DNA from 2 places in the Flavonifractor sp. An112 genome. Region 1 is predicted to be linked to the other one. Evidence: riboswitches for the same ligand, from Rfam matches in the RefSeq annotation. Region 1 holds a riboswitch; the other holds the start of a gene.

Region 1 (15,917 bases):
TCATTCTCTCTCCCGTGGACTCCCACACCTACAGCCGTCTGGGCCTGCGCCTCACCTGCGAGCCCCAGTATGAGACCAACAAGCTGTATCACAAATGAATTTAGAACAAAAAATGGGTGCTGTCTGTTGACAGCACCCATTTTTAATGTCTGTATCTGGGATCAGGCGCCCAGGGCCTCCGCCGGAATCTCAAAATCGGCGGCGTTGTTGTAGTTGGTGCAATCCATGATGACCTCCACCTTGTCGATGGTCATCATGCCGCTGACATCCACACCTTCCGCGCCTTCCACGCTTCCCATCGCCGCGTTCAGTGCCTTGCCCATGATGGACTGCATCACGTCGGTCATATCCATGAAGTAGCGCACGGGATAGCCGCTCTCCTGGTCGATCCACACGGTGATGGGCATATCGCCCAGATCGCTGTAAAAGTCGGACACATCCACCATACCGCCCAGGCTGGACTCCAGATTGGTGGTGGCGCCGCTGGCCTTAAGCACTTCTTCCATGGCCTCGCCCCGGATCACGCCGGTATACTTGTCGGCGGTCACGCCGTTGATCTCCTCGGTACCCACGCTGATGTACTCCGCGCCGCTGTCCAGATAGAGGTTCACACTCTGCTGGGCGTCGTACTGCTCCAGCATATTGACGGTGGCGGTCTGGCTGGTCCAGGTGTTGCCGTCATAGAGGTACATATTGTAGGTATCCCCGTCAGCCTCGGCAAAAATACTCATGGAAACCGAGCCCAGGGAACCCATGTCCATGGTCATGTCGGCCTTCATCTTCATGGGGTCGTTGAAGCACACCATATCCATGGTGGTATCAGTCTCCACCTTCTGGCCCATGGCGGTCATATCCATTTCCATGACCATGGTGGCCTCCATACTCTCCACCGCATTGACCTTCTCAGAGGCCGCCCGGATCTTCGCGGTAGCATCTTCCTTGTTGGCAGTCCCGCCGCCGCAGGCAGTCATGGACAGGGTCAAAGCGGCACCCAGCGCAAGGGCTGCAATCCTCTTTCCGCTCTTCATAGGATTTACCTCCTTATGATTGTGTCTAATATTTTTATTCGGGTCCCGATGGGATGTATTCAAGTTTACCATAGTTTCTTCCCCTTGTCTCCCCTTTTTTCTGAAAGTTTTCTGAAAATTCTCCGTGGGTTTTTTCACCGCCCCGTGTATAATGAAACAGAAAGGCAACGTGGAAAGGGGGTACCGGCGTGGAGGAGCGGGACATCATAGAGCGGCTGCTGGGGCGGGATGAGACCGGTCTGCATGATCTGCTGCGCTATTACGGGCCCCTGATGCGCTATATCATCGCGCCCATCGTGACAGACCCCCACGACCAGGAGGACTGTCTGTCAGAAGCGGCCATGCGGGTATGGGACCGGGTGGACCAGTTCGATCCCCAGCGGGGCAGCTGGACTGCCTGGCTGACTGCGGTGGTCCGCAATACCGCCCGAAATCACCGGCGGGCCGTTCAACCCCACCACAGCACCCAGGACCTGGACGAAAACACCCCCTCCACCCAGCCCACCCCGGAGGAGCTGCTTCTGCGGCAGGAGCGGCAGGCCGCCGTCAATCGGGCCTTACTCCTGCTCTCCCCCGACGAGCAGACCCTCTTTTACCGAAAATATTACTACTTACAGCCCACGGCTCAGATTGCCGCCGAACTGGGCACCACGGAGCGGGCGGTGGAGGGCAAGCTCTACCGGCTGAAAAAGCGTCTGCGGAAACTGTTGGGAGGTGAGGGATATGCGGGACCCTGATTGGGAGGCCATGGATGAGCAGGAATTTGAAGCCCTGCTGGAAAGCAGCGTCATCCAGCCCCCACCGGAAGAAGTGGTGGCGGAGGTCACCCCCTGGCGGCTGGCCACCAAGCGCATCCTCACCGGCATCGCCCTCACCACCGTCACTTTAAATTTCTGGTGGCTCAACTACCTTCTCCCCGCCATAGGTATAGCGCTGATGCTGCTGGGCTTCCGGGCCCTGCGGCGGGAAAATCGGTGGCTGGGTCTCTGCTTCGGCATCACGGTGTTCCGTGCCGTCTATCTGTATGCCGGTCTGATCCTCAACAGCACCATTTGGCACAGCACCATATTCCCCTCCCCTGTGGTCTATGGATTGACCGGACTCAATCTGCTCCTTACATTCGCCCAATTCTTCTGCCTGTGGCGCGGATTTCGGGCGGTGCAGCAAAAGGCGGGTCTCCCCGCTCGTGCAGGGGGCGCTGTGGCTCTGATGGTATGGTATGGCGTCATTTTCCTGCTGGCCCTGGTGCAGTATGTGGGATTCATCCTTCTTGGCATCTTGTTGGTGAGCTATATCTGTATCCTCCGCAGCCTGTGGAAGCTGTCCAAAGAGCTGGATCAGGCGGGCTATGCCATCCGCCCCGCGCCGGTGCGCATCGAGGACGGAACCGCGGCCCTGGCCATTGCCATCCTGCTGGTAGCCGGCTGCTTTTTGGGCTGGCTGCTGGGGTGCAAGTATCCCATGGACTGGCAGGCGACAGGCCCTGCCGAGCACAGCGGTGTGGAGGAGATCAAGGCACAGCTGCTGGAGCTGGGCTTCCCCGATTATGTGCTTCAAGATCTGACTGCCGAGGACATCGCCGCCTGCGACGGCGCCCTGCGGGTGGTAACAGATGTCCACAATCATTCTGTGAATAACAGCGCGAACGAACCCCTGCGCATCACTGGTGTGGCGGTGGAGCTGCCCGGCGAACAAGGTCGATGGATGATTTTCCACCACTTCCTCTGGACCGAGGACCCCGGTTTCTACGGCACCGAGTCTATCCAGCTCTGGCCCGCCCAGCACCTTTCGGAGGGATGGAGGTCTGCGGGAACTGTCTCCGGTCGGGTGTTGTACGACAAGAACGGGCAAACCTACTCCGCTCCTTACTACTATCTGGGCGAGCAGACCTTTACCTCAGACAGCATCTTCTGGGGAGAGCAGACCAGCACCGACATATTCGCCGCCTTCTCCATGCCTGAGACGGGCGAAAACAAGCGGGGTTATCTGGCCTATCCCGTTGCAGCACTCCAGGACGGCTATATCCTTGACAGCTGGTTCAATTACACCCACCAGCGCACCGCCCTCCAGTACCCCGCCATGACCGCTATGGAGGCCAGAATGAGCAACGGCCTGAACTGGTACGGTCCCTTCTACACCGTTCAGGACGCGCTTCAGTTCTACCCCACAGCAGAAAGTACAGATCTTCTTTCGTAGGAATCGCCCCTACGGCACATAATAGCTGTTCTTCCGCAAAAAAGGACCGGGCTGAAATCAGCCCGGTCCTTTTGCATCTGATTAGTCTGCCTCGTCCTGCATCGCCTTGGCAGCCTCGATGGCCTTCTCCTGGGCGGCGGGAGGTGCGTCCTCGTAGCGGACAAAGTGGAAGGTGAAGGAGCCGCGGCCCTGAGTCATGGACCGCAGGTCGATGGCATAGCGGCTCATCTCCGCCATGGGCACCTCGGCCTCCACCACCTGGTTGCCCTCGCCGTCGGGGTTCATACCCATCACGCGGCCGCGGCGCTTGTTCAGGTCGCCGATGACGTCGCCCATGTAGCTGTCGGGGATGGTGACCTTCAGCTCGCCGATGGGCTCCAGCAGCACGGGGCTGGCCTGGGGCATACCGGCCTTGTAGGCCAGCTGCACGGCGGTCTTAAAGGCCATTTCGGAGGAGTCAACGGGGTGATAGGAGCCGTCGAACAGGGTGGCCTTCAGGTACACCACGGGATAGCCCGCCAGCACGCCGTGGACCACGGCTTCACGCATACCCTTCTCAACAGCGGGGAAGTAGTTCTTGGGCACAGCGCCGCCCACGACCTCCTCGCAGAACTGGAGCTCCTCGGTGTCGCCGGGCTCAAAGCGCATCCACACGTCGCCGAACTGGCCGTGACCGCCGGTCTGCTTCTTGTGGCGGCCCTGGACCTCCACCTTCTTGCGGATCTTCTCACGGTAAGCCACACGAGGCTCGGAGAGCTCGGCGTCCACGCCGAAGCGGCTCTTCAGGCGGGAGACGATGACGTCCATCTGCATATCGCCGGTACCGGAGACCACCATCTGGTGGGTCTCGGCGTTGTTCACCCAGTTAAACGTGAGATCCTCTTCGTTCAGGCGGGTAAGACCGGCAGCGATCTTGTCCTCCTGGCCCTTGGTCTTGGGGCTGATGGCCACGGAATAGCAGGGCTCGGGGAAGGGGATGGGCTCGATCTTGACCACCTTACGGGGATCAGACAGGGTATCGCCGGTCTTGACCTTGTCCATCTTGCCGATGGCGCCGATGTCGCCGCACTCCAGCTCCTTGACCTCCTCGGCCTTCTTGCCCTTCATGACGTACAGGCGGCCCAGCTTCCGGGCTTCAGGTTACCGGAGAGAACCTTCACATAGGAATACTTGCCGTACTGGTCGGACACGGTCTTCCACACAAAGGCGCAGGGCAGAGCGCCGGGGAAGGCCACGAACTCGTCCAGCTCGCCCTTCTCGTTCTCGCCCATGAGGGGATGACCCTCCAGGGGAGAGGGCAGCAGCTCCACGATGATATCCAGCAGCATACGGGTGCCCAGGCCGGTGAGGGCGGAGCCGCACACCACGGGGAAGAGGGACAGCTCCTTGACGCCCTGGCGCAGGCCCTGGATCATCTCGGCGTAGGTAAAGTCCTCGCCGGAGAAGTACTTGTCCATCAGCTCCTCGCTGGTCTCGGCCACGGACTCCTTCAGGGCGTCGTACAGCTCGTCCAGCACGGGCAGCTTCTCGTCGGGCACGTCGATCTCCACGCGCTCGCCCTTGGGGCCCGCCTCAAAGGCACGCTTATGGAGCACGTCGATGAAGCCGATGACCTTCTTGTCGGCGTCCCAGATGGGGGCCACCACGGGGGCGATGTTCTTGCCGAAGCGCTCCCGCAGGGTATCGAAGGCGGCGTTGTAATCGGAGTTATCCTCGTCGGTCTTGGAGATGTAGAGCAGACGGGGCATATTGCGGCGCTGGCACAGCTTCCAGGCCTTCTCGGCGCCCACGCTCATGCCGCCCTTGGCGGAGCAGACGATGATGGCGGCGTCGGAAACCTGCATGGCCTCCATGACCTCACCGGAGAAGTCGAAGTAGCCGGGAGTGTCCAGCACGTTGATCTTACAGCCGTTGTACTCAATGGGGGCCACCGCGGTGGAGATGGAAATCTGGCGGCGGGTCTCTTCGGGATCATAATCACAAACGGTGTTTCCGTCGGCAGGATTGCCCAGACGGGGGGTACCACCGGTCAAAAACAGCATACTCTCGGCCAGGGAGGTCTTTCCGTTGCCACCGTGTCCCAGCAGACAGACGTTGCGGATATTTTGTACGGAATAGCTCATAACTTGTTTCCTCTCCTTACATTTGGAATCGCGGAGCAGCATGGTAAACTGCTGTTGTCCATTATACATGAAAGTTCCGTCAGTTACAACTAAAACTTTAGAAAAATCGCGCAAACTCCCGGGTAAGGCAGAGGAAGGCCCCGCCGCAGAAGGGGCGGGGCCTTGGGACAGTTCAGCTTTGGTCCACGGGGATGGTCTGGCCGTTGAGGGTAATGGAAACCACCTGCTCCGGGTCGATGGGCTGATCGAAGGCCCAGGTGGCCCACCAGCTGTTTCCATCCGCATACGTTGGGGTCAGGACGGTGCCGTCCTTCAAAAAGACCGTAGGAGTAAATTCCTCCAGTGTAATAAAGCGGAGGGTCTTTCCATCCTCCAGGTACATGGTATCCTGATTACAAACCAGAGTAAGGCTCAGCGGGGAGAGTTCCAAGGACTGGGCCATGACAGAACCCTCCGACTCAAGATCAGCAGGCAATGCAAGGGAGATGGAAAAATGCTCAGATTCCACTGTCTGGAGTGGAATTTCTATGCTCCAATCCCCTTCCACCGGTTTGCTCAGGGCAGAATAGTCCACCAGCATCTCCACCTGGGTCAGCTTGGGCAACTGCTCGGGGCCAAAGCCCTCCAGACAGTAGGGCCAGACATCCCTGTCCGTCCTCATCAGGGAACAACTGATCTGCGTGGTCTCATCCAGCTGATTCCCGTCCAGGTCCCGAGCCGTGAAATAGACCTGCACCATCCTGCCGTCAGCCAGGGCCTGGGCCGCCGCTTCGATCCGGACCCCCTGATCCTCACAGGCGGCCTCCACCTGGGTGGCATAGGAGGTCCGGCTGCCCAGGTCGTCCCGGATGGCCTGCCAGAGGGTGGGCCCCGCCGCCAGGGCCGAAACCGTGAGGACGGCGGCAGCGGCTGCCGCCACAAGCCCCCGGCGGGTAAGGCGGCGGGGCCGGGCCTTCTCCCCGGACAACGCTTTTCTCATCCGGTCCCGGGTACCCTCCACCAGCGCCCGGTCCGGAGCAATCTCGTCAAATTTGGCGCGATAGTCATGCTCAAACACAGGAATCCCCTCCTTCTTCCAGATAGTCCCGCAGCTGCCGCCGGACCCGCATCAGGCGCATCCGCACGGCGGACTCCTTCTTGCCCAGCAGCCCGGCAATCTCAGGGGTGGAGTACCCCTCGTAGTAGTAGAGATGGACCACTACCCGCAGCTCGGGGAACAGCCTGTCCAGGCAGGCGTCCAATCCGCTCTCCGCCGTCTCCGGGGCCGGGAGGTGCTCCGCCGCCTCCAGCGGCTCGGTGCGCCGGCGGAAGGGATTGCGCCAGTAGGAGTTGGCGCAGTTCACCGTCACCCGGCAGAACCAGGCGCGGGCGTGCTCCTCGCTCTCAAAGTCCGGCCCCTTGGCCACATAGCGGAGAAAGACCTCCTGAAAAATATCGTCCGCCGCATCCCGGCGGCGGGTACGGGCAAAGACCAGTCGGTAGACCAGCCCGGCGTACCGCTCCAGCAGCTCCTCCGCCCGGGCATTGAACCCGTCGGCATCCTTCTTCACATGACCCCTCCTCTCCAGGTGTTTGAAAAGGCCTTTCACCTGAACTACGCGCCAGCCCTCTGTTTCGTCACATTCAAATAGAAAAAGCGCAGGCCCGCGGCCTGCGCTTTCTCAAAATAATTACGGTTGCACGATCTCGCTGCCGTCCAGCGGCACGGTGTAGGTGGTGCAGCTGGCGGTACCGTCAGGACCAGGCGTGACCTGCTCCAGCTGGCACAGCCAGCCGGTACCCTCCTGGTTCAGTCCGGCGCACATCAGCTTGGCGGTGGTGCCGTCCTGAGCAGTGGGGCCGGTCATGGTACCGTCCTCACCCACCGTCAGCTCGTCGGTATTCCAGCCCAGCCAGGCGGCCAGCTTGTACAGGGCTTCCGTCTGGGTAAGACCGATCTGGGTAAGCGTGGGATTCACGGTAGCCTGGGTTGTCTGGACGCCCCGGTCGTCCGGGGTCACGCTGTAGGGTTCAGCTCCAGTTCCAGCAGGTGTCTGGGACGCAGCAGCAGGCTCCGTGGTCTTTGTACTGCCCTCTCCGGAATAGCTCTGACCGCCCTGCTGGCTGTCTGTCCCCTGACCGGAGCTGCCGCCGGCAGTCTGATCCTCCTGATTGCCGCTCTCTGCCTGGGCCTGGGTGGGCTGGGGCACGATCTCTCGGGTCACCGGTCCCTCCTCATCGCCTCCGGCAGGCAGGTTGCTCTCCACCGCCACGGAAATGCTGCCGGGGGCCTGCTCGCCGCCCCGGAAGCCGCCGGTGCGCCACTGGTCCATAACCCCAGCGCCCACCAGCACCAGGGCGGCCACCGCCGCCAGGGAGGCCAGGCTCCGCCAGCGCCACTGCCGCTTCTTGCTCTGGAAGGGGGTGACCTTGGAGGTGTGGATCTGGTCCATAACCCCCTCCTTCAGCCCGGCAGGGGGCTGAGCGGCCAGCTGGGGTAATTCCTCATGGAGCTCCTTCAGATCCTCCGCAAGGGTCCGGCACGCCGGGCACGCCGACAGGTGCTCCTCCAGCCGGGCAGTCTCTTCCTGGGTCAGAGGTCCGTCCAACCGGGCGCTGATTAGTTCCAGCGCCTCGTCACAGCTCAGCATATCGTTCCCTCCTCTCCGTTTTGGGGGAAGTTCCCCCTTGTTCATGGTATAGACGTGGACGAATCAAAAAAGTTCCCCTGTTTTTTCAAATAGTTTCGCAGAGCCAGCCGGGCACGGGCAATGCGGGATTTCACCGTGCCCTCCTCCAGACACAGTACCTGGGCGATCTCGCCGTAGGACAGCCCCTCCAGCTCCCGGAGGATGAGCACCCGCCGGTGCTCCGCCGACAGGGTGCTGAGGCCCGCCCGGAGCGTCTCCTGCCGCTCCCGACGCTCAGCTTCCACATGGGGGGAGAACCGCTCGTCGGGCAGTTCGGCCTGCCGGGCCTCCTCCTCATCGTCCAGGGAGATAGTCATGGACAGGGCGTTTCTCCGCTTTTCCCGGCGGAGAAAATCAATGCACACATTGCTGGTCAGACGGTACAGCCAGGTGGCAAAGGAGCTGTCCCCCTGGAATTTGCCCAGCCCCTTCCAGGCGTTGAGAAAGGCCTCCTGACTCAGCTCCAGAGCATCGTCCGGGTTGCCCGTCATCCGCAGGGCCAGATTGTAGATCCGTCCCTGATTCTGCTCCACCAGGGCGGCAAAGGACTCCTCGTCCCCCTGCTTGGCCCGCTGGACCAGCTCCCATTCCGCTTTCATGCCTTTCCCACCCCCTTGTCTGTCTTGTGTCCGGCGCCGTTACCGGTCCGGCTCGTCTTTCAAATCCCGCTTGATGCCAGCCGTCACCTTGTAGATATCCTCCAGGGTGGACACATGGCTGATCTGCTCTTTATAGTACCCGGCGTGGGGCACGCCCTTCAGGTACCAGGCGTAGTGCTTCCGGGCCTCCAGGCAGGCAATGTGTTCCCCCTTCTGGGCCGCCGACAGTTCAAACTGCCGCACCGCCGTGTCACACCGCTGGGCCAGGGGCGGCAGGGGCGGGATCTCCTCCCCCGCCAGAGCCGCCTGGGCCCGCTGGAACAGCCAGGGATTGCCGAAGCAGCCCCGGCCGATCATGGCCATATCCGCCCCGGTGTACTTGAGGATGCGTACCGCGTCCTTGGGCTCAAACACATCGCCGTTGGCGATCACCGGAATGGAAACCGTCTCCTTCACCGCCCGGATGTAGTCCCAGTTGGCGGTGCCGGAGTACATCTGGGTCCGGGTGCGGCCGTGGACCGCCACGGCAGCCACTCCGGCCTCCTCCATAGCTTTGGCAAACTCCACGCAGTTGATGGAGCCCTTGTCCCAGCCCAGACGGAACTTCACCGTCACCGGCCTGCCGCCGGCGCCCCGGATCACCGCCTCCGCCACCTTCACAGCCAGTTCCGGGTTCTTCATCAGCCCCGAGCCGTCCCCGGAATTGGCCACTTTAGGCACCGGGCAGCCCATATTGATGTCGATGATATCGGCGCCGGAGCGCTCCGCGGCCATACCCGCTGCCTGCTCCATACAGGCCGGGTCGCTGCCGAAGATTTGCACCGCCGCCGGGTGTTCCCCCTCCCCCAGCTGAAGGAGCGGAACCGACTTTTTGTCCTGATAGCACAGGGCCTTGGCGCTCACCATCTCCGTAATGGTATAGCCCGCCCCCAGCTCCCGGCAGATGGTCCGGAAGGCCAGGTCTGTCACTCCCGCCATAGGAGCCAGCGCCAGCGCCGAATTTATCGTGATATTGCCAATTTTCACAGTGTCCCCCGATGTGTTATAAATAGTAGCGTAACAAGCGTATCATACCACAGGACAGGAAATCCGGCAAGGTTGTTTCCCCGTCGGGTATCCTCCGCTTGATTTAAGATGAAAATGAAGGAGCGTTCTAACATGGATAAGTACGTCTGCGATCTCTGCGGCTATGTCTACGATCCCGCTGAGGGTGACCCCGACAACGGCGTAGCCCCCGGCACTGCCTGGGAGCAGGTTCCCGCCGACTGGGTGTGCCCCCTGTGCGGCGCCGGCAAGGACCAGTTCTCCAAGCAGTAAGCTTTTCCCCCACCGCATTCCGCCTGTCTGACGGTTGTTCCTTCGGACAGGCGGTTTTCTTTTTTGCATCAATTCCATTCCAAAATTTCATGTGCAAAAGCGTTCCTCTTTTCTGTCAAATGATTCTCGTTTGGTTTTCCCCGGTTATTTTGTAAATTTTATTTTTTATATTCCAAAAAGTAATCGTCCACCCTGCCATTATGCTATATATTTCTTTCGTCCGTTCCCCGGCTCTGCATGATTGATGTATTCTTTTTTCATTTTCTGCTACTCCTCGCATCTGATTTCAGGCGGCTGGAATTCTGCTTCTCCCCATTGACAGAACCGATGGGGGCCTCTTATAATGGCCTCGACGAACTCAAAAATGACCCAATTTTCCTATGGAAGGGAGGCCCTATTTTGGAACATCTGTTAGCGCCGCTGGTGGGGGATGCCTCCCCCGTGACCGTGATCGGCCTGTGCAAGAACGCGGGCAAGACCACCGCCATGCGCCGCCTGATGGCCGAGTTGGGGGACGAGCGGCTGGCCCTCACCTCGGTGGGCCGGGACGGAGAACGCACCGACCTGGTCACCGGGACCGAGAAGCCCGATCTGTACCTGAAAGCCGGCGATCTGTTCGCCACTGCCCGGGGCATGATCACGCTGTGCGACGCCACCCTGGAGGTGGTGGACCTGACCGACGTGATGACCCCCCTGGGACCGGTGGCTATTTTCCGCACTCTGTCTGACGGCTATGTGCAGCTGGCCGGTCCCTCTGCCGCCGGACAGCTGCGCCCCCTCACCGCTCGCTTCATGGAATTGGGGGCCCAGCGGGTCCTCATCGACGGGGCCGCCGGACGGAAGTCTCTGGCTGGCGCCGGTGTGGAGGGCGTGGCCCTGCTGTGTACCGGTGCCTCTCTGGACCGGGATATGGACCTGGTGGTATCGGAGACCGCCCACACCTGCTGGCTCTTTGACCGGAAAGTACCGGAGCACGCCGGCCTGCGTTCCGCCCTGGAGGGCGTGGAGGACCGCTTCGCCCTGTTCGAGCTGGACTGCACCCCGCTGGAGCTGCCCCTGGACGAAGGCGGCAGCCCCAAGTGGAACAAGCTGCCCCGCCGCCCCCTGGCGGTGTGGGCGTCGGGAGGGGTTACCGACCCCCTGCTCAAAACCCTGGCCCGCCGGGGAGCCCCCACTACCCTGGTCACCCAGGACGCCACCCACCTGCTGGCAGGCCGGGCCGCTCTGGAGCTGTTCCTGCGCAACGGCGGCGAGCTGGCCGTCCGCCGGGAGCTGACCATCGCCGCGGTGGCTGCCAATCCCTGGTCGGCCTACGGCTGGCACTTTGAACCGGATAAATTCATCTCCGCCCTGCGGCAGGCCATCCACCTGCCGGTGGTCAACGTGAAGGAGGATCATGATGGAACTGACGCATGAACTGCGGGAAAACGCAGGGTTTCAGTGGGTACTGAACCGGCTGAGTCCCATGTCGCCGTTCGGCAAGGCGGCTGCCCGCTCCCTGCGGTGGTACGGCCCCGGAGAGGAGGCTGCCCTGGAGGAGGAGCTGGACAACGTGGCCCTGGCCATGGAGCTTTGGAACGCGGGTACCACCGCCCCTCAGACCGAGGGCTGCGGCTGCGGCCCGGTGCGGCTCACCGAGGCCGAGCGCAAGGACGCCGCCGCTGCCCTGCGGGGTGTCACCCGCTGCCTGCCCCTGTTTCACGACATCCGGGGCTCTTTCGACCGGGACCCCGGCGCCCCCTTCGATCTGGTGGAGCTCTTTGAGATCAAGCATTTCCTGGTCACCCTGGAGCAGCTGGTCCAGGCCTATGCCGCTCTGCCCCCCATGGCCGGGCTGTCCTTCCCCTCCCTGGCCGACGCCCTGGAGCTGATGGACCCGGAGGGCCGCCGTCTGCCCACCTTCTCCGTTGTCAATTCCTACCACAACGACCTGGCTCCCCTGCGTGCGGAGAAGGCCAAGCTGGAGAAGGCCATCCGCATGACCATGGAGGACAAACGGGGGCCGCTGATGGAAAAGCGCCGTGTCCTGGCGGTGGAGGAGGATAAGCTGGAGCTGGAGGTCCGCCGGATGCTCACCGGCAAGCTGATGGCCTACAAGCAGGCCTTCCTGGACAACATGGAGACTCTGGGCCGTCTGGATCTCATCGTGGCCAAGGCCAAGCTGGCTCTGCGGTACAACTGTGTCCGGCCCGCCCTCAGCGCCGACAAATCCATCACCCTCCGGGGGGTGCGCCATCCCCAGGTGGAGGAGGATCTGGCTGAGCGGGGCGAACAGTTTACCCTGCTGGATCTGGACCTGAAGCCGGGCTGCACCGTCATCACCGGCGCCAACATGGGCGGCAAGACCGTGTCTCTCCGCTCCACCGTGCTCTCCCTGCTTCTGTGCCAGTGCGGCTTCTTCGTCTTTGCCCAGTCCGCCACCCTTCCCCTGTTCCACCGGGTGGAGCTCATCCTGGCCGACAGCGGCCCCGGCGCCGGCGGCCTGTCCTCCTTCGGCAAGGAAGTCCATCTGCTGGACAAGCTGCTGCGGGAAACCCACGGCCAGTTCTTCTTCGTGGCTCTGGACGAATTCGCCCGGGGCACCAACCCCCAGGAGGGCGCAGCCCTGGCCCGTGCTCTGGTGCGTCACCTGAGCAGTCTGGACTGCGTGGCCCTCATGACCACCCACTACGACGGGGTGTCCGACGTGGCCGCCGCCCACTACCAGGTGGCCGGTCTGGTACGGGACATCCAGGGCGACGAGGGGGACGATCCCCGCAAGCGGATCGCCCGCCGGATGGACTATCGGCTCCTTCCCGCCCCTCCCGGAGCCCCCTGTCCCCGGGACGCGCTCCGGGTGTGCCGACTGCTCAAACTGGACGATACCCTCATGGAACTCTTCCAGGCCGACCTGTAAATTTTCCCTGCTCCGGCAGGCGGTTCACGCCGCCTGCCGGAGTTTTTGCCCTTCCAGTTCTGGTTACCATTTGGTAAGCACTATCCCGCTGTAGCGTACAAAAGTCTACAGAACAGAGAAAAATTTTGTGAGCCTAATTTTTCAAAAAATAGTTGACAAACAAAAACGGCTGGGTTATAGTGTTTTTGTCAAAAGTAAATAACACGCATGGATAGAGGCGCGGAGCGCAAGGTAGCAGAGCAATGATAAGGGCAGGCGAGCCCGATGTACTCTGTGAATGTCCGCTCCGCCGAAGGGGGACGTGAATCGTACAGCCCTCCCCCTGAGCCGTGGGCCCAGTGCTTACGGATTGTCATGAGTCACATGAAGCGCTATTTGTGTCTGAACGAGAGTCTCCCCTCCCGCGGACATGAGTAGTGTTTTTTTGTTCATGAAGCGCTATCTCGCCGGAGGAATGGATCTCCTACCGGCGAGGTAGCTTTATTTTTTCGAGGAGGCGTGTCATGGAAAAGCTTATTATCACCGCGGCCATCTGCGGCGCAGAGGTCACCAAAGAGCACAATCCCGCTGTCCCCTACACCGTGGAGGAAATGGTCCGCGAGGCCAAGAGCGCCTTTGATGCAGGCGCCGCTGTTATCCACGTCCACGTCCGCGAGGACGATGGTACCCCCACTCAGGACCGGGAGCGGTTCCGGGTGATCCTGGACGCCATCAAGGAGGCCTGCCCCGGCGTGATCCTGATCCCCTCCACCGGCGGCGCCACCGGCATGACTCCTGAGGAGCGGCTCCAGCCCACCGAGCTGTGCCCCGAGATGGCCACTCTGGACTGCGGCACCTGCAACTTCGGCGACGACATCTTCGTCAACGATATGCCCACCATGCGGGCCTTCGGCAAGCGCATGATCGAAAACAACATCAAGCCCGAGTATGAGTGCTTCGAGATCGGCCACCTGGACACCATCGTGAACATGGCCAACAAGGGTCTGGTCCCCGGCGCTCCCATGCAGTTCAACTTCGTGCTGGGCGTGTCCGGCTGCACCCCCGCTACCGTGGGCAACCTGGACTACCTGGTGAAGCAGATCCCCGCCGGTTCCACCTGGACCGTCACCGGCATCGGCCGGGGCGCCTGGCCCATGGTTGCCGCCGGCATCGTGATGGGCGGCAACGTCCGCGTGGGCTTCGAGGACAACATCTACCTGGAGAAGGGCCACAAGGCCGCCTCCAACGGCGAGCTGGTCGCCAAGGTGGTCCGCCTGGCCAAGGAGCTGGGCCGCGAGATCGCCACTCCCGATGAGGCCCGGAAGATCCTGTCCCTGGCCTGATCTCATTCCTTTGTTTTACTTATCTCCCCAACCATATATCTCCCCAACCAAACATTAAACGAAACAGGAGGAACTTTCTATGCAGAAGAAAGGCAACAAGTACGGCACTCACCGCGTCATCGAGCCCAAGGGCCTGCTGACCCAGGCTGCCAAGAAGATCGACAACACCATGGAGTGCTACTCCAATGAGATCCTGTGCGACGTTTCCGCTCTGAACATTGACTCCGCTTCCTTCACCCAGATCTATGAGGCCTGTGAGAAGGACCTGGCCAAGACCGAGCAGATGATCCTGGATATCGTCAATGAGCGCGGCAAGATGCAGAACCCCGTCACCGGTTCCGGCGGTATGTTCATCGGCACCGTCCGTGAGATCGGCGAGGACCTGCAGGGCAAGATCGACCTGAAGGTGGGCGACAAGATCGCTTCTCTGGTCTCCCTGTCCCTGACTCCCCTGAAGATCAACAAGATCAAGGCCATCCACCCCGAGATCGACCGCGTGGACGTGGATGCCCAGGCTATCCTGTTTGAGTCCGGCCTGTATGCCAAGCTGCCCGACGACATGAGCGAGGAGCTGGCTCTGGCTGCTCTGGACGTGGCCGGCGCTCCCGCCCAGACCGCTAAGCTGGTGAAGCCCGGTGACTCCGTGCTCATTCTGGGCGGCGCCGGCAAGGGCGGCATGATGTGCTGCTACGAGGCCATGAAGCGCGTTGGCCCCACCGGCAACGTGGTTGCCCTGGTCATCTGCCAGGAGGACGCCGACCTGCTGAAGAGCATGAACCTGTGCCATCACGCCATCGTTGGCTCCGCCACCAACCCCACCGAGGTTCTGGAGAAGTCCCTGGCCGTCAACAACGGCAAGGAGTACGATGTCTCCATCCTGATCGTGAACGTGCCCGCCTGCGAGATGGCCGCCATCCTGCCCGTCCATGACAACGGCGTGGTGTACTTCTTCTCCATGGCCACCGATTTCGCCAAGGCTGCTCTGGGCGCCGAGGGCTGCGGCAAGGACGTCACCATGATCGTGGGCAACGGCTACACCAAGGACCACGCCGAGATCACTCTGTCCGAGCTGCGTGAGAATCCCCAGCTGAAGGCCTACTTCGAGAAGAAGTATCTGTAAGATATTCTGAGCTGTCTGTGCAGCTCGGACGCCGGCACAGCCGGCCGCGCCTTTTGGCGCGCAGAACGCGCAGCGTTCCCGCAGGGGCAATTCAGTTGCCCCGAGGATGTCAAATCACGGGGGCCCCGCGCAATGGAACATTGCGTGGGGCACTGCGTGAGAATCCCCAGCTGAAGGCCTACTTCGAGAAGAAGTACCTGTAAGTTCCTGTTTTACCGATTTCCAGATTATTTCCCATTTACTTTGTGACTTACCTGTCCCATCGACAGATGAGCTGATTGATGTGATCGTTCTGCGGCCGATGATTCCGGCCCCGGTCCCGCTGGAGAAACTCTCCTCCCCAACCCTTTCTCCCCCCGTTCCGGTTCCCGGTCCCTGACGCCTGTGAATGGCACATCCCCACACTGATTTAGAAAGGATGACCTTGTTATGGTAGAGTCCCGCCGTAAGATCCTGTTCCCCGATGTGACTGACGAGCAGTGGAACGACTGGCATTGGCAAGTCAAGAACCGCATCGAGACTCTGGAGGACCTGAAGAAGTATGTGGATCTGACCCCCGAGGAAGAGGAAGGCGTTAAGGCCTGCCTCGGCACCCTCCGCATGGCCATCACTCCTTATTATCTGTCCCTGATTCAGCCCGGCGATCC
Region 2 (15,917 bases), on a different contig from region 1:
TGTGCGCCATTTTCAGGATCCCGTACCCCATGCTGGTCAGCGTCACCGTGGGCGTCACCAATGTGATCCCCTTCTTTGGCCCCATCATCGGCGCCATTCCCTGTCTGTTTATTCTGGTGATCGTGGACCCCTGGGCCGCCCTGCGGTTCTTTGCCCTGGTCATCGGATTGCAGCAGTTTGACGGCAACATCCTGGGGCCCAAGATCCTGGGCGACAGCACCGGCCTGTCCGCCATCTGGGTGCTCATCTCCATTGTCACCTGCGGCGGCCTGTTCGGGTTCCCCGGCATGATCCTGGGCGTGCCTACCTTTGCTGTGCTCTATGCTTTGGTCCGGGAGTGGGTCAACAAGCGTCTCAAGGCAAAAAAAATCGACGGCAACGGTAAGCCCCTGGAGGAGCAGCCCCAAACGCCGCCGGACAAAGAATGAAAAAAGACCGCCCATTGGGCGGTCTTTTTTGCTGTTAGGAAAGGGTGGCCTGGACCAGATCAGTCATGGAGTAGAGACCAGGGGTCTCCACACCGGCGAGAAATCGGGCCGCCCGGATGGCGCCGGAGGCAAAGACCTCTCGGCTCATAGCGGAGTGGCTCAGGGTGATGACCTCATTCTCACCGGCAAAGATCACGTCGTGATCTCCCACGATGCCGCCGCCGCGAACAGAGCAGATGCCGATCTCCTCCTTGTCTCTGGCCTTGCGGACGCTGTGGCGGTCGCACACATAGTCGGGCTGGTAGGGAAGAGCGGATGCCGCCGCGTCGGCCAGCATGAGGGCGGTGCCGCTGGGGGCGTCCACCTTTTTATTATGGTGTTTTTCCACGATTTCGATATCGTAGTCCGTCCCCAGAGCCGCGGTGGCCTGGCGTACCAGGGCCAGCAGCACATTGACTCCCAGGGACATATTGGCGGAGCGGAACACGGGGATGACCCGCGCCGCCTGGTCGATGGCGGCCAGCTGCTCCTCCGAGTAGCCGGTGGTGGCCAGCACTGCCGGGATGTTCCGCTGCAAACAGAAGTCCAGCAGAGCGGGCAGGGCGGCAGGGGAGGAGAAGTCGATGAGGGCATCAGCCTGCCCCTGGAACTCAGCGGGGGAGGAGAACACGGGGAAGTCCCGGTCGCCAGTCCCCAGCAGGTCAAATCCGGCGGCGATTTCCAGGTCGGGCTGGGCGGCGCACAGGTGCTCCACTGCCCGGCCCATCCGGCCGTTGCAGCCGGAGAGGATCAAACGAAGCATTTCCAACATCCTTTCCCGGTGCTCAGGCGGAGAGCAGTCCCACCTTGACCATAGACTGACGGAGGGTCTCCAGCGGTCCGTCGCTCATATCGCACAGAGGCAGGCGGAGGGAGCCGATGTCGTAGCCCGCCAGATTCATGGCAGCCTTGATGGGAATGGGGTTGACCTCCAGGAAGAGGGCGTCGATAAAGTCCATGTAGCCCAGCTGAAGGGCGGCGGCCTGGTCAAACTTGCCCTCCAGGCACAGGTGGGTCATCTGGATCATGACCTCGGGGGCGATGTTGGCCACCACCGAGATCACGCCCTTGGCGCCCAGGCTCATCATGGGGACCACTTGGTCGTCGTTGCCCGACCAGACATAGAAGTCGTCGCCGCAGATGGCCAGGGTGTGAGCCAGCAGAGAGAAGTTGCCGCTGGCCTCCTTGACGCCGTTGATGTTGGGGTGCTGGGAGAGCACCTTGTAGGTCTCGGCGGTAAAGGAAACGCCGGTGCGGGAGGGCACATTATAGAGGATAATGGGCAGATCCACCCGGTCGGCAATGTATTCGTAGTGCTTGATGAGGCCGGTCTGGGACGCCTTGTTGTAGTAGGGGGTGACGTGCAGCAGGGCGTCGGCACCGGAGTCCTGGGCGTGCTGGGACAGGTAGACGGCGGCGGAAGTATCGTTGCTGCCCGCGCCGGCAATGACCTTGACCCGGCCGTTCACCCGCTTGACACAGTATTCCACGGCGGCAATGTGCTCCCGGATGGTCAGGGTGGAACACTCTCCGGTGGTGCCGCAGACGCAGATGGCGTCCAGGCCCCGCTCGATCTGCTCGTCGATGATTTTCCCGAACTGATCGTAGTTGATGGCGCCGCTGTGGTCAAACGGGGTGATGATGGCGGAACAGGCTCCGGTAAAAACAGGCTCTCTCATAATTAGGGTTACCTCCTTGAAATGTAACCCTCCGCGCACAGAAGTTCGGCAAGAAGGACTGCGCCGCCCGCGGCGCCGCGAAGGGTATTGTGGGACAGGCAGACAAACTTATAGTCGTACTGCGTGTCGGGACGCAGACGGCCAATGCAGACCGCCATACCGCCCTCGGTCATCCGGTCCAGCCGGGTCTGAGGACGGTCGGGCTCCTCAAAGTAGTGCAGGAACTGCTTGGGAGCGGAGGGCAGGGCCAGCTCCTGGGCACGGCCCTTGTAATTTGCCCAGATCTCTTTGATCTCCTCCATAGAGGGTTTGTTCTCAAAGCGTGCGAACACAGCGGCCATATGGCCGTTGGACGCGGGCACCCGCAGACACTGGGCGGTGATGGCGGGGGACTGGGCGTTGACGATGACCCCGTTCTCCACCTTGCCCCACAGCTTCAGGGGCTCCTGCTCGCTCTTCTCCTCCTCGCCGCCGATGTAGGGGATCACATTGTCCACCATCTCAGGCCAGGTGTCGAAGGTTTTGCCCGCGCCGGAAATAGCCTGATAGGTGCAGACCAGCACCTGGTTCAGGCCGAAGCCGCGCAGGGGGTGCAGGGCGGGAACATAGCTCTGGAGGGAGCAGTTGGACTTAACGGCAATGAACCCGCGCTCCACCCCCAGTCGCTTTCGCTGGGCCTCGATGACTTTGATATGCTCGTGATTGATCTCCGGCACCACCATGGGCACGTCGGGCGTCCAGCGGTGAGCGGAGTTGTTGGAGACCACGGGGCACTCGTGCTTGGCGTAAGCCTCCTCCAGAGCCTGAATCTCTTCCTTCTTCATATCCACGGCGGAAAAGACAAAATCCACCTGGGAGGCAATGGCCTCGATATCGGCCTGGGCGTTCATGACCACCATCTTTTTGGCCTCTTCGGGCATGGGATTCTCCAGAGCCCAGCGGGAGCCGATGGCTTCCTCATAGGTCTTGCCGGCGGAGCGGCTGCTGGCCGCAATGACAGTGAGCTGGAACCAGGGGTGATTCTCCAGCAGGGAAACAAAACGCTGGCCCACCATACCGGTGCCGCCGATGACGCCTACTTTGTATTTTTCCATGACCATACCTCCGTTGCTCAAAGTTTATTCCAACACCGGCCTGTCTCAGACCGGAAACTCATAGCGAAAAGAAAAAGAAAATCAGCAGTTTACAGAACTGCTGATTTTGTACTATAATGACAGGGACAGTGCGTCCCCGACCATACCAGACAAAAGCAGACAGCACTCCGCCGCGTGTGCGGCGACAGTCGAACGGATCTTATCCGGGCGACCAGGCAAACGCACCACCGGGAGCGTCCCTTCGGCGGCCTCCCCTTTCACGCGGTTCACCGGGCCCGGCACCCTCACCACGCTACTCTTGAAGAGCCGCGCCTCTATCCTGCAAATGCAATTTCGCTATTTAGTTTGCAAAATTGTATCACAAGTTCCGGCAAAGTGTCAACGAAAGCGAGATGGGATTTCCGCCAAATGAAAACAGGAAAGATGAAAAAAATTGTGCAGATTGCAGCCCTGGCCCTGGCCATTGCCCTTCCACTGAGCCAGGCGCCGGCCTCCGCCGCCTCGGTGGCGGTGGACCCCACCATTAAAGTGGGTATCTTTTACGGCTCCAACGCTCTGCCCGGCGCCAACCTGCTCAACGATGTGGGCAGCGGGTACCGGCTGGGCTATTATGACGACAACCGGGTGTTTCAGCAGCTGGCCGCCACCAGTGAGACCGCCATCTCGGTGGTCAAAACCCAGAATGTCTACTACGGCAAGGTGGGGACATGGAGCGGCTATTACGACACCATTACCTCCAATATCGCCGTGGGCTGCTGGCATTTGAAGCTGCCCGGCAGCTACAGCTCCTACGACGAGGCTGCCGCTGCGGCCTACGCCTGTTCCGGCGGCTTCGTGGCCTGGATCGACGGGACGTGGCAGGCAAGAGTGGGGGCCTACCTGGACAAGGAATCTGCCCAGGCCGCCCAGACCAGCCTTGGCCTTGGGGACGCCGAGGTGGTTGGTACCTCCAGCGCCGGGGTGTCGGTGGTCAAGACGGGCACCAGCCAGATCCTCTTCCAGTTTGACAGCGCCTCCAAGTGCCTGGGCATCAAGCCCGGCCTGGACGACAGCGTTAAGACCGAGACCATCTTCCGGGGCTGTACCTATTACGGCGGCTTCCAGTATCAGCGGGTGAGCGGCGGCAACCTGACGGTGAGCAACGTCATCGGCTTGGAGGACTATGTACAGGGAGTCATTGTCCGGGAGATGAGCTCCTCCTGGCCCACAGAGGCACTGAAAGCCCAGGCGGTGAGCGCCCGTACCTACGCTTACCGCAACTACACCGCCAGCAAGCACAAGAGCCAGGGCTTCGACATCTGCAACTCCACCTGCTGCCAGGTATACCTGGGTATGGACGCGGTGACGGCCAACAGCAGCAAGGCGGTGGAGGAGACCTACGGCGAATACGCCTGGTACAACGGCTCCCTCATCGACGCGGTGTATTCCTCCCACGACGGCGGCGCCACCGAGAGCGCCGTCAATGTGTGGGGGAGCAACGTGGCCTACCTCATCGGCAAGTACGACCCCTATGAGGCGTCGGTGGCCAGCAAGGTCCCCAACTACAACTGGACGGTGACCTACACCGCCCAGGAGCTCACCGACCTGCTCAATTCCAAGGGCTATACCAACTCGGGCATCGTGGACTTCAAGGTCACCAAGACCAGCCCCACCGGCAATGCCATTGAGATCACCTTCACCGACTCCTCCGGCAAGAGCTGGAGCAAGATCCGGGACGACTGCCGCACCTTCCTGGGGCTGCGGTCCATCCATTACACCGTGTCCAGCTCCGCCGGCAGCAGCTCGTCCGGCGGGGGAGGGAGCTACACGGTGAACGGAAATGGTACCCTCGGCAGCCTGGACGGGGCCTATGCCATCGACGGCAGCGGTTCCACCTCCAAGCTGAGCGGCGATGTGTACATCATCGACGGCAGCGGCCAGGTAACCCAGGCCGCGCCCTCCGGCGGCAGCGGCGGGGACAGCTCCACCGTGTTCACCATCACCGGCTCCGGCTGGGGCCACAACGTGGGCATGAGCCAGTGGGGCGCTTATGCCATGGCCCAGCAGGGCTATACTTATCAGGATATCCTGACCTTCTACTATACTGGAATAGAGGTGCGCAAGCCATAAAGACGTCTGATTTTGACTTTTACCTGCCGGAGGAGCTGATCGCTCAGACTCCTCTGGAAAAGCGGGACTCCTCCCGGCTGCTGGTGCTGGACAAGCATACCGGCGAAACGAAGCATATGCACTTTTTCGATCTGCCCACTCTGCTGAGACCGGAAGACTGCCTGGTGCTCAACGACTCCCGGGTGCTGCCCGCCCGGCTTATCGGCCATCGGGAGCCCGGCGGGGGCGCGGTGGAGGTGCTGCTGCTCATCGACCGGGGCAACAAGACCTGGGAGTGCCTGGTGCGGCCCGGCCGTAAGATGCGTCCGGGTACGAAGGTGTCCTTCGGCGAGGGCCAGCTCACCGCCGAGGTCACCGAGGTGCTGGAGGGCGGCAACCGGCTGGTCCGCTTCGACTATGAGGGCATTTTCCTGGAAAAGCTGGAGCAGCTGGGCAAGATGCCTCTGCCTCCCTATATTAAAGCCGAACTTCAGGACCCGGAGCGGTATCAGACCGTCTACTCCCGGGAGGTGGGTTCCGCCGCAGCACCCACCGCCGGTCTCCACTTCACCAAGGAACTGCTCAAGCGGGTGGAGGACATGGGGGCGCGTCTGGCCTATGTGACCCTCCATGTGGGCCTGGGCACCTTCCGCCCGGTGAAGGAGGAGGATATCCTGGACCACGAGATGCACTCCGAGTACTGCATGATCTCTGCCGGGACCGCCGAGACCATCAACCGGACCAGAGCCGAGGGAGGCCGGGTAATCTGCGTGGGCACCACCTCCTGCCGCACCATTGAGAGCTGGGCGGCAGAGGACGGAACTCTGAAGGAGAGCGCCGGGTGGACCAATATCTTCATCTATCCGGGCTACAAATTCAAGGCGCTGGACTGCCTCATCACCAACTTCCATCTGCCGGAATCCACCCTCATCATGCTGGTGTCCGCCCTGGCAGGCCGGGAGCGCATCCTGGCCGCCTACAAGGAGGCGGTGGAGCAGAAATACCGCTTCTTCTCCTTCGGAGACGCCATGTTTATCTGCTGAAACAACCAAAAGGCCTGCCGTAGTAAAACGGCAGGCCTTTTTTACATCCTTCTCAGTACCTCCACGTTGCCTGCCAGACGGGGATCGGTAGGGGAGAGGACCAGGGCCTTTTGGGCCTCCTCCAGGGCCGGACCGATGCGGCCGGTGCGGAAATAGGCCTGACAGCGCAGGTCGTGGGGGAGCGGCCCCCAGGACTCGGCTTCACAGATGTAGGTATCGGGCCGGACGGTGATGGCCAAAGCGACACCGGTAAAATACAGCACCCCGTCCCAGTTCTCCTGCTGGTAGCAAAGGGTGGCCAGATCCATCCAGGGCTCCCGCAAATGGGGGGCCTCAGCGGCGGCACGGAAAAACCAGCTTCTTGCTTGGGCGGGGTCCCCCTTTTGTATGTAGGACTTGGCAATGTACCGCATGGAGGCTGCCCGCTCATCCTTCCAGGTGGCGGTGGGCATGGACAGGTGCCGCTTGAGGGTGACAATGCAGTCGTCCCACCGGCTATGGAAAAAGTACTCCCGGCCCAGGTAGTGGGCGTTGCGGTCGTCTTCCGGTTCCTCCTTTACCGATAGTTCCAGCAGGGGGAGGTACTGGCCCCGGGATTTGGAGGGATCCGGGTGGTGGTCCAGCTGCACCCCCAGCGCTGTTACCATGGGGCCGGGCTGACCGGGCCCCTCCCAGCGCAGGATCTCATGAACCGGATGGACCCACCGGTAACCGTGGCGGCGGTGGATCTTCTCGTACCAGAACACCACGCCCTCGGCCCCGTCGGGCCGGAAGGACCAGGTGTAGCGGTACCGGGCCTGACCTGTGCCGGGCGTCCAGGCCGACTCCAGAGCAGCCCGCCAGCCGGGATGGAACACCTCGTCCAGGTCGGTACATACGCAGATATCGGCGTCCTCATCCACCAGGTCCAGAGAGCGGTTGCGGGCAGTGTCAAACCGCCAGGGAGAAATGGTCTCCACGGTGACAACGGCTCTTCGGGCCTCCAAGCGGGCCACGGTGTCGTCGGTGGAGCCGGTGTCCAGCACCACCACCTGATCGGCCTCCGACATGGAGTCCATCCAACGGTCCACAAACTGGGCCTCATTCTTGCAGATGGCATAGACTACAATTTTCATAAGCGCCTTCTCCTTCCACAGAAGGAGAGGGGGGCAGACTGCCCCCCTCCCGCAGGATCAGGTTTCCATCAGGCCGGCGGCCTTCAGATTCTGGATAATCTGGTTGATGGCGTTGATAGCGTCGGTCAGGCTGGCACTGGTTTGCAGGGTGGTGACCGCGGCGGCGGCGTTGGTCTCACCGGCAGGGCCGGTAGGCCCGGTGGGGCCAGTAGGACCAGTAGCGCCAGCAGTGCCCGCGGTACCGGCAGGGCCGGTGGGTCCGGTGGGGCCGGTAGGTCCGGTAGCACCGGCAGTGCCCGCAGTACCGGCAGGGCCGGTGGGTCCGGTAGGTCCGGTTGCACCGTCAGTGCCTGCGGCACCGGTAGGACCAGTGGGTCCGGTAGGTCCAGTTGCACCGACAGTACCCGCAGTACCGGCAGGGCCGGTGGGTCCGGTAGGTCCGGTTGCACCGTCGGTGCCTGCGGCACCGGTAGGACCAGTGGGTCCGGTAGGTCCAGTTGCACCGGCAGTACCCGCGGTACCGGCAGGTCCGGTGGGGCCAGTAGGACCGGTAGCGCCATCGGGGCCGGGGATACCCTGAGGTCCGGTAGGTCCGGTTGCGCCGTCAGGTCCGGGAATACCCTGGGGGCCAGTGGGGCCGGTCACACCTGCCGCGCCGGTGGGTCCGGTGGGTCCGGGGGTGGCAGGTCCGGTAGGCCCGGTGGGTCCAGTAGGGCCGGTAGCACCGGCGGCGCCGGAACCGGCAGGCCCGGTAGCACCAGTGGGACCGGTAGCCCCGGTAGGTCCGGTGGGACCAGGCACGGGGCAGGGAGGGGGACAGGGCGGCGGGCAGCAGCCTGGCGGACAGCAGCAGGCCCCACCTTCCTGTTTCCGTTTCCACTCCCGATCAGAGGGAAGATAGTGGTTCATATTGTACTCCTTTATCCGCTTGGCTTGTGGCTGTGCCACATGACAGCCTATGCGATTGCCCGCCGGGAGGTGCGCCGCTGGAACGCCCAGCAAAAAAGTAGGAAAAGGGGTTGACAAGACTAACTGTAACTGGTATAGTTACAGTATAGAAATGAAACAAATAAAGTTACAGTTAAAAGCATATCATACAGTCAGGCGATTGCCTGCTATTCGGAACAGAAAGGACGATGGATATGACTCCCATTACCATTACCAAAGCCAATTTTGAAGAAGTAGTGCTTCATTCCGACAAGCCGGTGCTGGTGGACTTCTGGGCCCCCTGGTGCGGCTACTGCCGCCGGATCAGCCCGGTGCTGGACCAGATCGCCCAGCAGTTTGACGGCCAGCTGGTGGTAGGCAAGATCAACATTGACGAGGAGCCGGAACTGGAGGAGCAGTTTGAGGTGGAGGTCATTCCCACCCTGTTCCTCTTCAAGAACGGGGAGACGGGGGAGCCCATTGTGAACCCCGGTTCCAAGGCTCAGATCATCGACTGGATGGGACTGTAAAAGGAGGCGGACGGTATGGCGCAGTATGAAATCCTCGTCGTAGGGGGCGGCCCCGCCGGCTATACGGCGGCCCTGTATGCCGCCCGCAGCGGCCGCAAGACGGCGGTGGTGGAGAAGCTGTCTCCCGGCGGCCAGATGGCCACCACCTCAGTGATCGACAACTATCCCGGCTTCCCCGATGGGGTGGACGGCTTCGAGCTGGGGGAGAAGATGGAGCAGCAGGCCCGGAAGTACGGGGCGGAAACCGTATACGCCGAGGTCACCGGGGCTGACTTAACTGCTGTTCCCAAGGTGCTCCACACCAGCGAGGGGGACCTGACCGCCGACGCGGTAATCCTGGCCACCGGAGCCTACCCCCGGGAGCTGGGCCTCCCCGGCGAGAGCGAGGTGCGGGGGAGAGGGGTCGCCTACTGCGCCGCCTGCGACGGAATGATGTACCGGGGCAAGGTGGTTGCAGTAAACGGCGGTGGCAACACCGCTGTGGAGGACGCCCTCTACCTGTCCAAGCTGTGCAAGAAGGTCTATCTCATCCACCGGCGGGACAGCCTGCGGGCTTCGGCGGTGTACCACAAGGCCCTGGAGGAGGCCGGGGTGGAAATCCTCTGGAACACCCGTGTGACAGACCTGCGCAAGGAAAAACGCCTGACAGGTATCGAGCTGGAAAATGTGGTCACTGGCGAGAAAAGCGAGCTGGCCTGCGACGGCCTCTTTGTGGCGGTGGGCCGGGTGCCCGATACCGCCCTCTTTGCCGGACAGGTGGAGACCGATCAGGCGGGTTATCTGGTGGCAGACGAGAGCTGCCGCACCAGCGTGCCCGGTGTGTTTGCCGCCGGAGACGTGCGTACCAAGGCTCTGCGGCAGGTCATCACCGCCGCCGCCGACGGCGCCAACGCCGCCCACTGGGCGGAGGACTATCTGCTGAAACGCGTGTAAAGGAGAATCCCATTCCATGAACGGCCTGTTCTGTGTGGCGGTCCACGCCCTGATCTATCTGGATAAGCGGGGATGTCTGCTCTCCAGCGAAGAGCTGGCGGCCAACATCTGCACCAACCCGGCCCGGGTCCGCAAGGTGATGGCCAAGCTGAAAAAGGTGGGGCTGGTGACCACCCGCACCGGCACCGACGGCGGCTATCAGATGGTGGCTGATCCGGAGAAAGTGACCCTGGACACGGTGGCCGACGCCCTGGAGGTGCGGTTCGTAGAGCCCGCCTGGCACAGCGGCGGAGGCGTGGACTGCGGCTGTATGGTGGCCTCGGGTATGGCCGGGGTGATGGACCACCTGTTTGACGATCTGGACCGGCGCTGCAAGGCGCGGCTGGCCCAGCTCCGCCTCTCCGACTTGGAGGGGCAGCTGGAATCCATACAAAAAGGAGAACCCCTATGAATTTGCAGCTTGAGACCGGCGTACCGGTGCTCACCGTCTTTATCCAGGGCCTGCTCAGCTTCTTTTCGCCCTGCGTACTCCCGCTGGTGCCTCTGTATGTGGGTTATTTGGCGGGAGGAGCCCGGACGGTGGACGAGAAAGGCAATATCCGCTATCCCCGTGGCAAGGTGCTGATCAACACCCTGTTCTTTGTGGTGGGTGTCAGCTTCGCCTTCTTTGTGCTGGGGCTGGGCTTTACCGCCGCAGGCCGCTTCTTCAGCGGCAATCAGACCCTCTTTGCCCGCATCAGCGGCATCATTATGATCCTCTTTGGTGTCTATCAGTTCGGCTTCTTCGGCAAGGCCGCCGCGCTGGAGACCGAGCACCGGCTGCCCTTCCGACTGGACAAGTGGGCCATGAACCCCCTGGTGGCCCTGGTGCTGGGCTTCACCTTCAGCTTTGCCTGGACTCCCTGCGTGGGCCCCACTCTGGGCAGCGTGCTGCTGATGGCCTCTTCCGCCGCAAGCGCCGGCAAGGGCTTTTTGCTCATCGCCGTTTACACCGCCGGCTTTGTGATCCCATTCCTGGCGGTGGGCATCTTTACTGGTACGGTGCTCAATTTCTTCAAGACCCATCAGAAGGTGGTCAAGTATACCGGCAAGGTGGGGGCGGCCCTGCTCATCCTCATGGGTATTATGACTTTCACCGGCTTTATGAATGGCATCACTGGCTATCTGTCCGGCATTGGGGGAGGGACCGGCGTAACCGAGACGCCTACCCAGAGCGAAAGCGTCTCTCCCACGCCGGAGGCCACCCAGACCCCGGAGCCTGCAGAGAGCGCCACTCCTGAGCCGTCGGCTGAGCCTACGCCCAAGCCTGAGATTGCCGCCCCCGACTTTACCCTCACCGATCAGTACGGCAACACCCACACTCTGTCCGACTATCAGGGCAAGACGGTGTTTCTCAACTTCTGGGCCACCTGGTGCGGCCCCTGCAAGAGCGAAATGCCAGACATCCAGAAGCTGTATGAGAGTTATGGAGAAAACAGCGAGGATCTGGTGGTGCTGGCGGTGGCCAATCCCGGCGGACAGGACGTGTCTCAGGAGGAGATCGAGCAATTCCTGGAGGACAACGGCTACACCTTCCCGGTGCTTATGGATACCACCGGCATGACCTTGGCCTATTACGGCATTTCCGCCTTTCCCACCACCTTTATGATCGACGTCAACGGCAACGTGTACGGCTATGTGCCGGGAGCCATGACGGCGTCCATCATGGAGTCGGTGGTGCAGCAGACCATGGACAGCGTACAGTAAATAGGGAAGAGCGGCGCTATGCGCCGCTCTTTCTAGTTTTGAGGCGTTGTCATTTCCTCCGCTTTCTGGTATGATAGTAACACTTGCAAAATAAAGGGGTTTTATTGTGTTTGAAGTGATCAAAACCGAGGGCAAGGCCCGCCGGGGCGTCTTTACCTGCGCCCACGGCACGGTACAGACGCCGGTTTTTATGAATGTAGGTACCCAGGGCGCCATCAAGGGGGCTCTGTCTGCCTTTGACCTGAAGGACATCGGCTGCCAGGTGGAGCTGTCCAACACCTATCACCTCCACCTGCGTCCCGGCGACCAGGTGGTGCGCCAGATGGGAGGCCTCCACAAGTTCATGCGGTGGGACGGGCCCATCCTCACCGACTCCGGCGGGTTCCAGGTATTCTCTCTGTCCGGCCTGCGGAAGATCAAGGAGGAGGGGGTCACCTTTGCCTCCCACATCGACGGCCGCCGCATTTTCATGGGCCCTGAGGAGTCCATGCAGATCCAGTCCAACCTGGGCAGCGACATTGCCATGGCCTTCGACGAGTGCGTGGAGAATCCGGCCACCTACGAGTACGCCAAGGCCTCCTGTGAGCGCACCCTGCGCTGGCTCCAGCGGTGCAAGGTAGAACATGACCGGCTCAATGCGCTGCCCGACACGGTGAATCCCCATCAGATGCTCTTCGGCATCAACCAGGGCGCCACCTTCCCCGATCTGCGGGTGTGGCACATGAAGGAGACCGCCAAGATCGACTGCGAGGGTTATGCCATCGGCGGCCTGGCGGTGGGGGAGCCCACCCAGGTGATGTACGACATCATCGACGCGGTGGAGCCCCATATGCCGGCGGACAAGCCCCGATATCTCATGGGCGTGGGCACCCCCTCCAACATCATTGAGGGTGTGGCCCGGGGCGTGGACTTCTTCGACTGCGTCATGCCCGCCCGCAACGCCCGCCACGCCAAACTGTTCACCTGGTCGGGAGCCATGAACATCCGCAACGAGAAGTACAAGACCGATGAGCGGCCCATCGATCCCGACTGCGACTGTCCGGTGTGCCGGAATTTCTCCCGGGCCTATCTGCGCCACCTCTTCGTGGCGGACGAGATGCTGGCCATGCGCCTGGCCGTTATGCATAACCTGTATTTCTATAATAAACTGGCTCAGCGCATCCGGGATGCTCTGGATGCCGGTCAATTCACGGCCTTCCGGGCGGAATATTCCGAGAAGTTGGCCGGACGAATCTAAAACAAATTGTGAATCATGGCGAAAAACACTTGTCAAAACTTGCAAATCGTTTTATAATGTTCCACTGATGACGCATGGCGTCAAAGTTGAAATCGGAGGGGATTGTATTGACAGCACAGATCACCAACGCGATGTTGTCCAGCACCGGCACTGATGCTGGTGGGGCAGGTAGTATGTTGAGCATGATTATCCCGCTGGTACTGCTCATCGCGGTGTTTTATTTCCTGCTGATCCGTCCTGAGAACAAGAAGAAGAAGGCTGCTGCCAAGATGCGTTCCGAGCTGTCCGTGGGTGACCAGATCACCACCATCGGCGGCATCGTAGGTACCATCTGCGCGGTGAAGGAGAACACCATCGTGATCGAGACCAGCTCTGATCGCGTGCGCATGGAGTTCACCAAGTGGGCTGTGTCCACCCGCGGCACTCAGACTACTGAGGAAGGCCCCGGCGAGACCAAGGACGCCAAGGACAAGAAGTAATAAGAAACGCCCTCCCGGCATAGGTTTCATCAGGAACCTGTGGTAAGGGAGGGTGTTTTTATGGGTAAAAAGGAGGAGGACCAGGGCGCCAAGCTGCTGCGCTGCGCGCTGGGTATCCTGCTGGGCGGGCTGCTGGCCCTGGGCGTGTGTATGCTGTTCCTGCTGGGAGCGTCGGCTGCCATCTCCGGCGGTCTGCTGGACATGGACCTGACGTATCAGATCACCATCGTGGGGTGTGTGCTGGGCGGTTTCTGCGGCGCCCTGCTGGCGGTGAGCCGCTGCGGCGGGGGATTGGCCGCCGGACTGCTCACCGGAGGGGTGCTCTTTCTGCTGGTGCTCACCCTGGGAGCCCTGTGCTTCCGGGATGTATCTCTGGAGTCGGGGGGCATCGGCCTGCTGTGCGGGTCCCTGTGCGGCGGGGCCGCTGCTGGTCTGCTGGGGAGCGGCAATCGAGGGAGCAAGCGGAAAAAACGCAGAAAGCGTTGAAATTGGAAAGACCCTATGGTATAATGATCTAAAGTCTCTATTTGGGAGGGAAATCAGAATGAAGCATATCAAGACGCTCAACGGCGCTACTCTGAAGAAGAGCGCCGCCCACGGCGGCTGCGGCGAGTGCCAGACCTCCTGCCAGTCCGCCTGTAAGACCTCTTGCACCGTGGCCAACCAGAAGTGCGAGAACCGGTAACAAACAACAGGGCAAGGGTGGGCGTGTAGGCCCACCCTTTTCCATGCCCTGAGGAAGGAACAAAAATTTATGGTACATACCTTTCAGTGTCTCGGCGTACGCATCGCCGTTGACGTGAACAGCGGCGCCGTCCATGTGCTGGACGAGCTGACCCACGACCTGCTCACCGCTCTGGCGGAGCGGGAGGAGAACGGGGAGAGCCTGGATGGGGCCCTGCCCGAGGCTTTGGCCGCTGCCCTGCCTCAGTATGATCCCGCCGCCCTGGCCGAGGCCTGGGAGGAGCTGCGGGAGCTGAAAAAGGAGGGCCTGCTCTTCGAGGCCGACGACTACATCGATCGGGACAAGGCCGCCTCCATGCAGCAGCAGGCCCTGGTGAAGGCCCTGTGCCTCCACGTCTCCCACGACTGCAACCTGCGGTGCAAGTACTGCTTCGCCTCCACCGGCGACTTCGGTACCGGCAAGCGCATGACCATGGACATCGAAACCGCCAAAAAGGCCATCGATTTCGTCATTGCCAAGTCGGGCAACCGCCGCAACATTGAGGTGGACTTCTTCGGCGGCGAGCCCCTCATGGCCATGGATACTGTCAAGGCCACCGTGGAATATGCCCGCTCCATCGAGCAGGAGCATGGCAAGTGCTTCCGCTTTACCATTACAACCAATGGCGTACTGCTGAACGACGAGAACATCGAGTACATCAACCGGGAGATGTCCAACGCGGTGCTGTCCCTGGACGGCCGCAAGGAGGTCAACGACGATCTGCGGCCCACCATCAACGGCAAGGGCTCCTATGATGTCATCGTGCCCAAGTTCAAGAAGCTCATCGCCGGACGGGGCACCAAGGACTACTATCTGCGGGGCACCTTCACCCGGTTCCACAAGGACTTCGCCGAGGACGTGAAGGAGCTGGCCGCCATCGGCAAGAACGTGTCCGTGGAGCCGGTGGTAGGGAAGGAGACCGACCCCTACGCCATTCAGGAGTCCGATCTGCCTGAGCTGAAGGCGGAGTATGAGAAGCTGGCTGAGTATCTGAAGGACCACCGGGAGACCAACTTCTTCCACTTCAACGTGGACCTTCAGCAGGGCCCCTGCGTCATCAAGCGGCTGCGGGGCTGCGGCGCCGGCTGCGAGTATGTGGCCATCACCCCTGACGGCGACATCTACCCCTGTCATCAGTTCGTGGGCAACGAGGACTACAAGCTGGGCAGCGTGAAGGACGGCACTTTCGACAACAGCCTGTCCAGCCGGTTTGCCGGTCTTAACGTCTACACCCGGGAGGAGTGCGCCCACTGCTGGGCCCGGTTCTATTGCTCCGGCGGCTGCTCTGCCTCCAACCTGCTTGTCGGCGGCGACATAAAGCATCCCCACAAGGTGGGCTGTGAGCTGGAGCGCAAGCGTCTGGAGTGCGCCATCGCCCTCAAGGCCATCGATGCCGGTATGGCCGATTAAGGGGTATACAAAACGTAATTATACTATCTGTAATCGATGTAATCAGCGCAAAAAGCCCTGCTGTTCAAGGCGGAAACTCTTGAGTGGCAGGGCTTTTCTCTGTTTTACCGGGATGAGTGCCAATCGAGAGCAACCCCTGGCCGATAGACCGTTCCGCACAGGGGAGGGGCTGACAAAACGAGGCGACAAGGGATTTTACTTGTCGTAAAAAAAGCTCATTTTCCTAGAAAAATCAGGGGGAGAAGGGGCCGTTGTCGGGCTCTGCCGTGCTGACTGGTACGTCGGTAGACATAATAAACTTTACATAAGTATTCGGCATAATCGACAAAAATGACTTTTTTTCTTGCCGCACCTTGCACGATGCTCCGTGTTAAGCTATGATTATACCAAGAAATAAACAGGCAGGTCTGATTTACCAGTCTGGCGCATAGGCTTCTGTTGGGAG

The links. Region 1 has a riboswitch for lysine ahead of IHN22_RS08890 (3-keto-5-aminohexanoate cleavage protein). Riboswitches for the same ligand answer to the same signal wherever they lie in the genome.
Region 2: it holds a riboswitch for lysine, as region 1 does, so the genes downstream of both, asd (aspartate-semialdehyde dehydrogenase) here and IHN22_RS08890 (3-keto-5-aminohexanoate cleavage protein) in region 1, are expected to answer to the same signal.

Annotation. Positions count from the first base shown of each region.
Region 1 is NZ_CAJFGT010000052.1:4,496-20,412, forward strand. It holds gene IHN22_RS08825 (DUF1846 domain-containing protein) at 1-98, shown strand, start outside; gene IHN22_RS08830 (DUF6612 family protein) at 162-1,028, opposite strand; gene IHN22_RS08835 (RNA polymerase sigma factor) at 1,217-1,765, shown strand; gene IHN22_RS08840 (hypothetical protein) at 1,752-3,224, shown strand; partial or broken gene IHN22_RS08845 (elongation factor G) at 3,306-5,347, opposite strand; gene IHN22_RS08850 (hypothetical protein) at 5,520-6,404, opposite strand; gene IHN22_RS08855 (RNA polymerase sigma factor) at 6,397-6,897, opposite strand; gene IHN22_RS08860 (anti-sigma factor family protein) at 7,018-7,977, opposite strand; gene IHN22_RS08865 (RNA polymerase sigma factor) at 8,019-8,615, opposite strand; gene dusB (tRNA dihydrouridine synthase DusB) at 8,655-9,641, opposite strand; gene rd (rubredoxin) at 9,774-9,932, shown strand; gene IHN22_RS08880 (hypothetical protein) at 10,332-11,348, shown strand; gene IHN22_RS08885 (MutS-related protein) at 11,332-12,828, shown strand; lysine riboswitch at 13,033-13,210, shown strand; gene IHN22_RS08890 (3-keto-5-aminohexanoate cleavage protein) at 13,332-14,150, shown strand; gene IHN22_RS08895 (L-erythro-3,5-diaminohexanoate dehydrogenase) at 14,230-15,270, shown strand; gene ablA (lysine 2,3-aminomutase) at 15,700-15,917, shown strand, end outside.
Region 2 is NZ_CAJFGT010000018.1:18,692-34,608, forward strand. It holds gene IHN22_RS04215 (AI-2E family transporter) at 1-428, shown strand, start outside; gene dapB (4-hydroxy-tetrahydrodipicolinate reductase) at 463-1,230, opposite strand; gene dapA (4-hydroxy-tetrahydrodipicolinate synthase) at 1,253-2,146, opposite strand; gene asd (aspartate-semialdehyde dehydrogenase) at 2,155-3,240, opposite strand; lysine riboswitch at 3,393-3,565, opposite strand; gene IHN22_RS04235 (SpoIID/LytB domain-containing protein) at 3,664-5,349, shown strand; gene queA (tRNA preQ1(34) S-adenosylmethionine ribosyltransferase-isomerase QueA) at 5,346-6,371, shown strand; gene IHN22_RS04245 (tetratricopeptide repeat-containing glycosyltransferase) at 6,413-7,486, opposite strand; gene IHN22_RS04250 (hypothetical protein) at 7,544-8,395, opposite strand; gene trxA (thioredoxin) at 8,629-8,943, shown strand; gene trxB (thioredoxin-disulfide reductase) at 8,959-9,876, shown strand; gene IHN22_RS04265 (RrF2 family transcriptional regulator) at 9,893-10,327, shown strand; gene IHN22_RS04270 (cytochrome c biogenesis protein CcdA) at 10,324-11,622, shown strand; gene tgt (tRNA guanosine(34) transglycosylase Tgt) at 11,729-12,859, shown strand; gene yajC (preprotein translocase subunit YajC) at 13,033-13,338, shown strand; gene IHN22_RS04285 (TIGR04086 family membrane protein) at 13,399-13,824, shown strand; gene scfA (six-cysteine ranthipeptide SCIFF) at 13,883-14,023, shown strand; gene scfB (thioether cross-link-forming SCIFF peptide maturase) at 14,093-15,472, shown strand.